Regions from separate parts of the Streptomyces sp. NPDC058534 genome, predicted to be linked through region 1. Evidence: riboswitches for the same ligand, from Rfam matches in the RefSeq annotation. Region 1 holds a riboswitch; each other region holds the start of a gene.
What was found. Region 1 has a riboswitch for cobalamin ahead of ACFWR9_RS14245 (energy-coupling factor ABC transporter permease). Riboswitches for the same ligand answer to the same signal wherever they lie in the genome.
Positions count from the first base shown of each region.

Region 2: it holds a riboswitch for cobalamin, as region 1 does, so the genes downstream of both, ACFWR9_RS18115 (ribonucleoside-diphosphate reductase subunit alpha) here and ACFWR9_RS14245 (energy-coupling factor ABC transporter permease) in region 1, are expected to answer to the same signal.
Region 3: it holds a riboswitch for cobalamin, as region 1 does, so the genes downstream of both, ACFWR9_RS23150 (ABC transporter substrate-binding protein) here and ACFWR9_RS14245 (energy-coupling factor ABC transporter permease) in region 1, are expected to answer to the same signal.

Region 1 is NZ_JBHXNW010000018.1:114,744-117,949, forward strand. It holds gene cbiQ (cobalt ECF transporter T component CbiQ) at 1-97, opposite strand, end outside; gene ACFWR9_RS14240 (energy-coupling factor ABC transporter substrate-binding protein) at 98-433, opposite strand; gene ACFWR9_RS14245 (energy-coupling factor ABC transporter permease) at 430-1,137, opposite strand; cobalamin riboswitch at 1,167-1,527, opposite strand; gene ACFWR9_RS14250 (potassium channel family protein) at 1,616-2,161, opposite strand; gene ACFWR9_RS14255 (chloride channel protein) at 2,158-3,206, opposite strand, start outside.
Region 2 is NZ_JBHXNW010000026.1:77,537-80,742, forward strand. It holds gene ACFWR9_RS18115 (ribonucleoside-diphosphate reductase subunit alpha) at 1-949, opposite strand, end outside; cobalamin riboswitch at 1,049-1,227, opposite strand; gene ACFWR9_RS18120 (GNAT family N-acetyltransferase) at 1,282-1,767, opposite strand; gene mctP (monocarboxylate uptake permease MctP) at 1,798-3,206, opposite strand, start outside.
Region 3 is NZ_JBHXNW010000038.1:26,497-29,702, forward strand. It holds gene ACFWR9_RS23145 (FecCD family ABC transporter permease) at 1-733, opposite strand, end outside; gene ACFWR9_RS23150 (ABC transporter substrate-binding protein) at 730-1,755, opposite strand; cobalamin riboswitch at 1,793-1,975, opposite strand; cobalamin riboswitch at 2,100-2,224, shown strand; gene ACFWR9_RS23155 ((2Fe-2S) ferredoxin domain-containing protein) at 2,287-2,682, shown strand; gene ACFWR9_RS23160 ((2Fe-2S)-binding protein) at 2,716-3,206, shown strand, end outside.

The sequences.
Region 1 (3,206 bases):
TCGCGAGCACGGTCAGCCCCAGTCCGAGTACGGCCTTGTCCACGGGATGGCGGCGGCGCCACCGACTGCTGTGCGCCGCGGCGTCGATCGGCAGCACTCAGTTCCCTTCGGGAGCATCCCGCAGTGCCGCCGCCCGCTCCTCGCCCTGCCGCCGGCCCCGGCGTACACCGAAGTAGTACGCCAGCACGCCCGCGCCGAGCGCGGCCTGCACCGCGAACAGCGCCGACTCGATCTCCCCGGACGGCGGTTCGTACAGTGGCGAGAACCACGGCTCGTAGTCCGGCTCGATCTCCGTGATCGCCGTCTCCGCCTCCGCGTCCGCGCCGGCGAACGGCTCCTCCTTGTGGTCGCCGAGCCCGAGTACCAGCGGCAGCACCGCGAGCGCGGCCACGGCGAGCAGCAACAGGGCGTTGATCTTCGCGTTGCGGGTCATCGGGCCACCGCCTCCTGCTCGTCGGACGTGGTCTTGCCCGACCTGGTGAGCAGCACGCCCAGCCGGGTCAGTTCACCCTTGCTGGACTGCACCAGCAGCCGCATCACGATCACCGTGAGCAGGCCCTCGCTGACCGCGAGCGGGATCTGCGTGACGGCGAAGATGGACCCGAACTTGCCGAGCGCGCCGACGAATCCGCTGCTCGGGTCGGGGAAGGCCAGCGCCAGCTGGACGCTGGTCACGCAGTAGGTGGACAGGTCGGCGACGAACGCCCCGAAGAACACGGCGACCATCAGCGGCACGTCGCAGCGGCGCAGCAGCCGGTAGACGCCGTACCCGGCCCAGGGGCCGACGATCGCCATGGAGAAGACGTTGGCGCCGAGCGTGGTCAGCCCGCCGTGGGCGAGCAGCAGCGCCTGGAAGAGCAGGGTGATGGTGCCCAGTACCGCCATGATCGGCGGCCGGAAGAGGATGGCGCCCAGACCGGTGCCGGTCGGATGGGAGCAGCTTCCGGTGACGGAGGGCAGTTTCAGGGCCGACAGGACGAACGTGAAGGCACCGGAGGCGCCGAGGAGCAGCGTGCTCTCCGGGTGCTCCCTGACCTCACGGGTGAGTGACCGGACTCCGTGGACGACGAACGGCGCGGACGCGACACCCCAGGCGATCGCGTGCGCCGGTGGCAGAAAGCCCTCGGCTATGTGCATGGCTCAGCAGACCCTCTCCAGCACCTCGTGGATGGACGACGCGCCTTGGCCGGTCTCCTGGCTGACGGGTACCGCTGTCCGAGCAACGCCTTCCCGGGTTAGGCCCTGTCGTCGGACTCCCGTCTGCCTCGCGGCGCCATGCACGCACTCTCGCCGCACCGGGCCCTGACCCAAGTACATCCAGTACGAGGCTCAGGGCCCGGCACGCCGAGAGCACGCACCTGACACCGCGAGGCCCGCCCTCCGGGCGGACGACGGGAGTCCGACGACAGGGCCTAGAACCCAGTGGCTGCCCACAAGGGGCCGGAGCCGGACTTCCCGATTCACAGTGGCGAGGGCCGCACCGGCATCACACCGGATTTCCCGTTCACCAAGGCGTGGCGACAGTAGTGCTCCTACGGGGGTGGTGACAAGCGGGCCTCCTGTCGCGCGGACCCGGCCGGGGACCGGGCGGACAGGGCTCGGGGCTGCGGAAACGTCAGCCGGACCGGTCCCGTTCCGTGCGCCGGACCACCATGGCGCGCGCCCGCGTGCTGAGCGCGGTCGCGGCGGCCGTGAGGAAGACGAAGCTGTAGACGATCTGGAGCAGGGTCACGATCCGGGCCGACTGCCCGCGCGGGGTGATGTCCCCGTACCCGACCGTGGCGAGCGTGACCACCGTGAAGTAGAGCGCGTCGACGCGGGTGTGCAGGCCGGTGAACTCGCCGGGCTGCTTGGCGAGGGCGTAGTACGTGGCCGAGAAGACGTGCACGGACAGGATGATCAGCAGGGTGATGACCACACCGGGCCTGGTCTCGGGGCGGTCGACCAGGACGTGGTGGATCTGCCGGAGCAGCAGCGCGGCCACGGCACTCAGCAGCAGGGCGAACAGCACCCAGCTCAGCACGGGCCGGTGCGGGCCCAGATGGTCGAGGGGGAGCAGGAAGTAGGCCACGACCACGGCCACCGCGACACAGCCCCGTACGACCCAGGGCCGGGCGGTGCGCCAGGCGTTACGGGTCTGTACGGTCCGGCGCTCCGTCACCCGGTCGTTCCCGTCGTCGGGGCGTGGGCCGCTTCCGGTTCCGTGCGGCGCACCACCTGGGAGACGACGAAGGCGACGACCGACGCGGTGACGATCAGCGGCATCTGGTCGTACGCGTCCCCGCCCGTGAGCAGCACCGCCAGGACCGCGCTGGACAGCGGCAGCCCCGTCACCGCGGCCGCCGCGGCGGAGATGCCGAGGGCGAGCGCCGGGGTCACGCCGAAGCCGGGCAGCCCGGAGCAGGCCATGGCGGTGGCCGTGCCCAGCAGCACCGCCGGGAAGATCGGGCCGCCGCGCAGGCTACCAAGGGCGATGCCCCAGGCCAGCCCCTTGCACGCGACCAGGGCGATCAGCGCGCCCACCGGCCAGGCGTGCGGGTGGGCGGCGATCTGCGCGAGGGTGGCCTGGCCGGACAGCGCCGCCTCGGCCGGGGAGCGGCCGGTGATCAGCGCGTACGCGGCGACGCAGACCCCGACGGCCGTGGCGCAGACCACGGTGCGGACGGCCGTGTGCCGCCGGGTCCAGGAGACGGTGTGGTGCCCCAGCTCGCGGGCCAGCGTGATCAGCACGGCGATCAGCGCCGCCGTGGGGATGCCCCACAGGAAGTCACCGGCGTCCGGGTTGGCGGCCGGTGGTAAGTCGTGCAGGGCGAGCGCGCCGATCTTCAGGCCGGTCCACTGCCCGAAGCCGGTGAAGACCAGGGCGCCGGTGGCGCTGGCCAGCAGACAGGGCAGCAGCAGGACGACCAGTTGCGCCCCGGCCAGCCCCGCGCCCTCGATGAGCAGTACGGCCGCGGCCACCGGGCCGCCGAGGATCGTGGAGATCGCGGCGGTGGAACCGGCCGTGGCGAGGATGGCGCCGGCCCGCTGGTCGCCGCCCGTGCCCGTCCGCCGCACCGCCAGCAGCGCGAGCCCGCTGCCGACGGCCATGAGCGGGGCCTCGGGACCCAGCACCACACCTAGCGGCAGGGTGGCCAGCGCGGCCAGGACCGCTCCGGGCAGCGCCCGGGGACCGACGGGCGGCCCGCCCAGGCCGTTCACCGGCA
Region 2 (3,206 bases), on a different contig from region 1:
GCCAGGTCTCCAGGTAGACCGCCGCCGCGCCCTTGCGCCGGCCGCCCTGGTTCACGGCCGCCACCGAGGCGTCCAGCGTCTTCAGGAACGGGACGATGCCGTTGGAGTGCCCGTTGGTGCCGCGGATCAGCGAACCCCGGGAGCGGACGCGGGAGTAGGCGATGCCGATGCCGCCGGCGTGCTTGGAGAGCCGGGCGACCTGGTGGAGGCGGTCGTAGAGGGAGTCCAGCTCGTCCTTGGGGGAGTCGAGGAGATAGCAGGACGACATCTGGGCGTGCCGGGTGCCGGAGTTGAACAGGGTGGGGGACGAGGGCAGGTAGTCGAGGCGGCTCATCAGGCCGTACAGCGCGGAGACCTCGTCGACCGAGTGGGCGCTGTCGTCCTCGGCCAGGCCGGCGGCCACCCGCAGCATGAAGTGCTGCGGCGTCTCGACGACCTTGCGGGTGATCGGGTGCCGCAGCAGGTAGCGGCTGTGCAGGGTGCGCAGCCCGAAGTAGCCGAAGCGGTCGTCGGCGGCCCGGTCGATCGTCGCGTCCAGCCGCTCCGCGTGCAGCCGTACGAACTCGGCGGTGCGGTCGGCGATCAGGCCCTCACGGTGGCCGGTGGCGACCGACTCGGTGAAGGACGTGACGCCCTGGCAGGCGGCCTCCGCCCGGATGCCGATGGTCAGCAGCCGGGCGGCCAGCCGGGAGTAGACCGGGTCCTCGGAGATGAGACCGGCCGCCGCCTCCGTGGCCAGCTCGCGCAGCTCGGCCTCGTCCGCGTGGGCGGACCGGCCGCGCAGCGCGGCGGCGGCGACCCGGCCGGGGTCGGCGCCGGGGAGGTCGGCGGTCAGAGCGGTCAGGGTCCGCAGCAGGGCGGCACCGGGTCCGTCGGACTCCTCGGTCACCGGCATCGCTGAAGTCGTCACCGGGGTCGCTGTGGCCGGGTCGGCTGGCGCGATGGTCACGTGGGGGCACTCCCTCGCTGGCACGGGGCCTGGCGGAGGGCAGGGGGCAGCACACGAGCGCACGCGGCGTCGCGTCCACCGGCCCACTCCACGGGGCCCGGACGTCATGGCACCCGGGCCGGGAGGCCGGGCGCACTGTCGGCAGGCCCTCGGACTGAGACACGCGTGCACGTACGTCCGAGAACGTACGGATACACGCATGTACACCGTTGCGGGACAGTTCCGGATTCGCACCGGATTCCCCTGCGGCGACAGCGAGCATGAGCATACATCTTGTGCCGGGATCCGCCAGCACCCCCAGATGTTGTGTCCGCCAGTGTGTCGGGGTGGTGTCAGAGCGTCGGTTCACAGGTGAGCAGAGTGATGTCGTCCAGCTCCGGCAGGGGGTTCCGGTCGCGGTCCGGCGTGCGGGTGAAGCCCAGGGGCGCGTAGAGGCGGTGGGCGGTGCGCATGGTGCGCTGGGTGGACAGCACGACGCGTGCGCAGCCCTCCACGGACCGGGCGCGGTCCACGCAGGCCCGTACGAGCGCCTCGCCGGCCCCGCGTCCGCGTGCCTCGCGGGCGACGGCGAGCATACGTATCTCGGCCTCACCGGGCCGGGCGATGTCCGCCATGGGCCCGCCGGCGGGCACGAAGATCACGCCGCCGAGCAGCCCGCCGTCCGCCGCGGCGACCAGTACCTCGGCGGCCGCCGCCCGCTTGGCCACGGCGCGCAGCTCGTGGAGGTACTCGTCGTCCTCCCCGAAGTCGAGGAGGCCGTCGCGCGGATAGGCCTGTGCGGTGATCTCGCCGACGGGTACGACAACGGGCCGCCGGATTTCTCCGACGGCCCGCTGACGAGGAAGGAACTAGTGCGAGGTGCCCGCCGTGGCCGGCGGCAGCTCGACCTCGACGCCCGCGTCGCCCGCGTCCGCCGTGTAGTCGCTCGGCTTGGTCTCGTCGACGCCGTCGGGCGCCTTGACCGCCCGCAGGACGAAGGTCAGGACCACGGTGACCACGATGTTCAGCACGAAGGCGGTGAGACCGATGTAGCCGATCTCGCCGATGCCGGGGATCTCGTCGGAGGAGCCGCCGAAGTGCTTCTGCGTCGGCGAGGCCACCCCGTACGCGGCGACCGTGCCGTAGATCATGCCGACCGCCCAGCCGCCGAGCAGCGCCCAGCGGTGGAACCAGCGGGTGAACAGGCCGCCGACCAGGGCCGGGAAGGTCTGCAGGATCCAGATGCCGCCGAGCAGCTGGAAGTTGATCGCGACCGTCTTGTCCATGCCCAGCACGAAGACCAGCGCACCCACCTTCACCAGCAGCGACACCAGCTTGGAGACCTTGGTCTCCTGGGCCGGGGTGGCGTCCGGCTTGATGAAGTCCTTGTAGATGTTGCGCGTGAAGAGATTCGCTGCCGCGATCGACATGATCGCCGCCGGTACCAGCGCGCCGATGCCGATCGCCGCGAAGGCCACGCCCGCGAACCAGTCCGGGAACATGTTCTCGAACAGCTGCGGGATCGCCAGCTGCCCGTTCTCCACCTTGACGCCCGCCGCGATCGCCATGAAGCCCAGCAGCGCGAGGAGGCCCAGCATCAGCGAGTACAGCGGCAGGATCGTGGTGTTGCGCCGGATCACGTCACGGCTGCGCGAGGACAGCGTCGCGGTGATCGAGTGCGGGTACATGAACAGCGCCAGCGCCGAGCCGAGCGCCAGGGTGGCGTACGTCCACTGGCCGCCGTGGTCCGGGATCAGTCCGCCCTTGCCCGACTCGGTGAACTTGTCGCTCGCCGACGCGAAGATGTCGTCGAACCCGCCGAGCTTGATCGGGATGTAGATGATCGCCACCGCGATCACGATGTAGATCAGCGTGTCCTTCACGAACGCGATCAGCGCGGGCGCGCGCAGACCCGACGAGTAGGTGTACGCGGCCAGCACACCGAAGGCGATCAGCAGCGGCAGGTCCTTGATGAACCAGTTGGTGTCCTCGCCGCCGCCGACGCCCATCACGTCCAGGACGGCCTGGATGCCGACCAGCTGGAGCGCGATGTACGGCATCGTGGCCAGGATGCCGGTGACGGCGACCGCCAGCGACAGCCCCTTCGAGCCGAACCGGCCGCGCACGAAGTCCGAGGTCGTCACGTACCCGTGCTTGTGGGAGACCGACCACAGGCGCGGCAGGAAGGTGAAGATCAGAGGGTAGACCAGGATCGTGTACGGCACCGCGAAGAAGCCGGCCGCGCCCGCCGCGTAGATCGCCGCGGGGACGGCCACGA
Region 3 (3,206 bases), on a different contig from region 1:
GGTTGCGGGCCTGCACCAGGAGCACGCCGATGCCCAGCAGCACCCCCAGACCCGGCAGCCACAGGGTCTCCCAGTTGACGCCGCCGAGACCGCCGAGGGTCCAGGCGAGCACCGCCCGGGCCTCGTTGCCGCGGTCGGTGGTGAGCAGCAGCAGGTCGAGGACGGCCGTGAGCACCGCCGCGATCGCCACCCCGGACAGGACCAGGCGCGTCGAGGTGATGCGCCCGCCGGTGCGGGCGGTGGCGTACACGATCACCAGAGCGCCGAGGGCGCCGGCGAACGCGGCGGCGGACAGCGACAGGGGCCCGAGGAAGCCGACGCCGAAGACGATGACCGAGACCGCCCCGAGGGACGCGCCGGAGGAGACGCCGAGCAGGTACGGCTCGGCGAGCGGGTTGCGGACGAGGGCCTGAAGGGCGGTGCCGACCACCGCGAGACCCGCACCGGTCACCGCTCCCAGCAGGACGCGCGGCGCTCGTACGTCGAGGACGATGGTCTCCCGCGCGCGGGACCAGTCCGGTTGGGTGAAGTCGGCGCCCAGGGCGTGCGTCACGATCCCCCAGACCTGGCCGGGCGGCACCTGGACCGAGCCGATGGCCAGGCCGGCCGTCACGGAGGCCACCAGCAGGGCCGCAAGGGCGAGCGACGTTCCCGCCATGGTCGTACGCCCCGCCCGGCGCGGCCGCGCCGACGGGTCCGGTTCGGCGACCGCCTCGGTGGCGGTGCCCGTCACCGGAAGCTCTCGGGGTGCAGTCCGTGGGCGAGGTCGCCGACGGCGTACGCCGACCGGATGCCGACCAGGGTCGCGGTCAGCGGCAGGACGACGAACCGCTTGTTCCTGACGGCGGGGACGTCGGCGAGGGCCGGCTGGGAGAGCAGGAACTCCTTCTTCTGCTCGACGCTGCCGGCTCCGGCGTAGTCGTAGATGGCGATGACCTCGGGCCTGCGCTCGACGACCTGTTCCCAGGAGACGTCGCCGAACACCTCGTCGAGGTCGCCGAAGACGTTCTTGCCGCCGGCCAGCCGGATCAGGTCGGTGCCCAGGCCCTTGCCGCCCGCGGTGAAGGCGCTCTTGTCGCCGCTGTCGTAGACGAAGACCGGCACCTCCGGTTCGCCCTTCACGGCGGCGGACGCCTTGGCCACGCGGCTCTTCAGGTCGGCGATCAGCTTGTCGGCCCGGTCGGGTACGCCGAAGACGCTCGCGACGGTGCGGATCTCGGCGTAGGTGTCCTTCATCGTCACCCGCTTCTCATCGCAGTACTCGCGGTTGAGGTGGGTGTCGATGCCCGCGTCGGCGAACGCCTCGCGGGAGCGGCCCTCGTTCTCGGCGAAGGCGCTGCCGTAGCCGCCGTAGACGAGATCGGGCTCGGCGTCGAGGATCTTCTCGAACGAAGGTTCCCGCTCGGCGAGTTCGGGTATCGCCTCGTAGTCCTTCTTCAGCTCGGGCAGGACGGCCGAATCGGGGAAGGCGGTGCCGACCATGCGGTCCTTCAGGCCGAGCGCGAGCATCAGCTCCGCGGGGTGCTGGTGGATGGTGACCACCCGGGACGGCGGCTTGTCGTAGGTCGTCCTCACACCGCAGTTGTCGATGGTGACGGGGAAACCGGCGAGGGAGGACGCCGAGGCCGGACCGTCCGGGCCGGCGTCGCCGGCCTCGTCGGAGGAGCCGCACCCGGCGGTCACCAGGGCCGCCGACAGGGCGAGCGCCGCGGCCGTGCCGCGCAGCGTCCGGCGGCGTCGGGCAGGGGAGAACAGGGCTGACACGTAAGCCTCCTGGGGAGTCCGCGCTCCTCGGATCGGGCCCGCGACAGGCCAGTGTCCTGACTCCCGGGCCGACGGCCCCCGGCTGCCCGCCCGATGGGCGCGGGGGCAGGTCGAGGGCACGCTGTGCCCGGTCACAGTGGCGGGACCGTGCCGGATTCGCACCGGCTTCCTGTCTCCCGTCGCGGCTATGACCTGGCGATATTACGTTCCTTTGGGCCGGGCGCAAAGCACGGGTGTTCAGCGTGCACGTAGTGCCCGTCCACGGGGCGGGGCCCCGCTGACAGCTCCGGGGACGGGATGCGAGGATGCCCGGAGCAATTGGGCGACGGCGGCCCGAGGAAGCCGGTGCGATTCCGGCGCGGTCCCGCCACTGTGATCGGCGAGCGAGCCCCCACACGACCACTGCCCGTACCGGGTGGGAAGGGGCGGGGCGAGCGACGACCCGAGAGCCAGGAGACTCACGCGGTCGCCTCCTCGACGGACCACCGGGGCGGATCTCCCCGGGGAGAGGGACGATGCCGCATGCCCGCCGAAGCGAGCCCGGCCGAAGCGACGCCCACCGGACCCGCGGACCCGACGCCCTCACGGGTCGTCGTCTGCCGGGACTGCTGCTGCGGCACCCCGAAGATCATCGGCGTCGACCACGCGGCGCAGACGGCGCGTCTGCGGGCCCGGGTGCCCGTGCGGGTGTCGGACTGCCTCGACGTGTGCGAACAGGCCAACGTGATCGTCGTCCAGCCCTCCGCGGCGGGCCGCGCCGCCGGCGCCCGTCCCGTCTGGCTGGGGCTGGTCAACGACCCGGACGCCACAGAGGACATCGCCGACTGGGTCCGCGCCGGAGGCCCCGGCGTCGCACCCCGACCGGACATCCTCGACCTGTACGCCATCACGCCCCCGCGACGCCCTACGGCCTCCTGATACCGCGTTCACCACCCGCACGAGGAGCGCCCGGTGTCCGCAAACGCCCAGGCATCGCCCGCCGACGTCACCGCCGCCCTGCACGACGTGGCCGCCCTCGGCGGCTTCTTCGTCCTGCGCGTCGGGGGCGGCGACGCGGGCCGGCATCCGCTCGGCCTCTCCTACTCGCGGGGTTTCACCGACCTCGCCGAGGCCGTCGCGCACCGCCACCGGGCGCGCGAACCGCGGATCGGCGTGTCCATCGCCCACCTCGGCCACGCGGCCCGCCTCTGGTCGCCCGCCCTGGCCTGCGTACTCCTGCACGGGATCGTCCCGGACCTGAGCCGGCTGGAGCGGGCCGACGACGGACCGGCCCTGCGCATGCCGCGCCCCGCCGGTCTGCGCACCGGCCCACTGCCGTCCCCGGCCCTCGCGCTGTACGAGCAGGTGACGGCGCACCTGGAGGCGCTGGCCCAAGGGCTGCGCGTCAAGGTCGCCCCACGACTGCTGGACGGCAACGCGGCCTCGGCGCTCGTCGAGGCGGC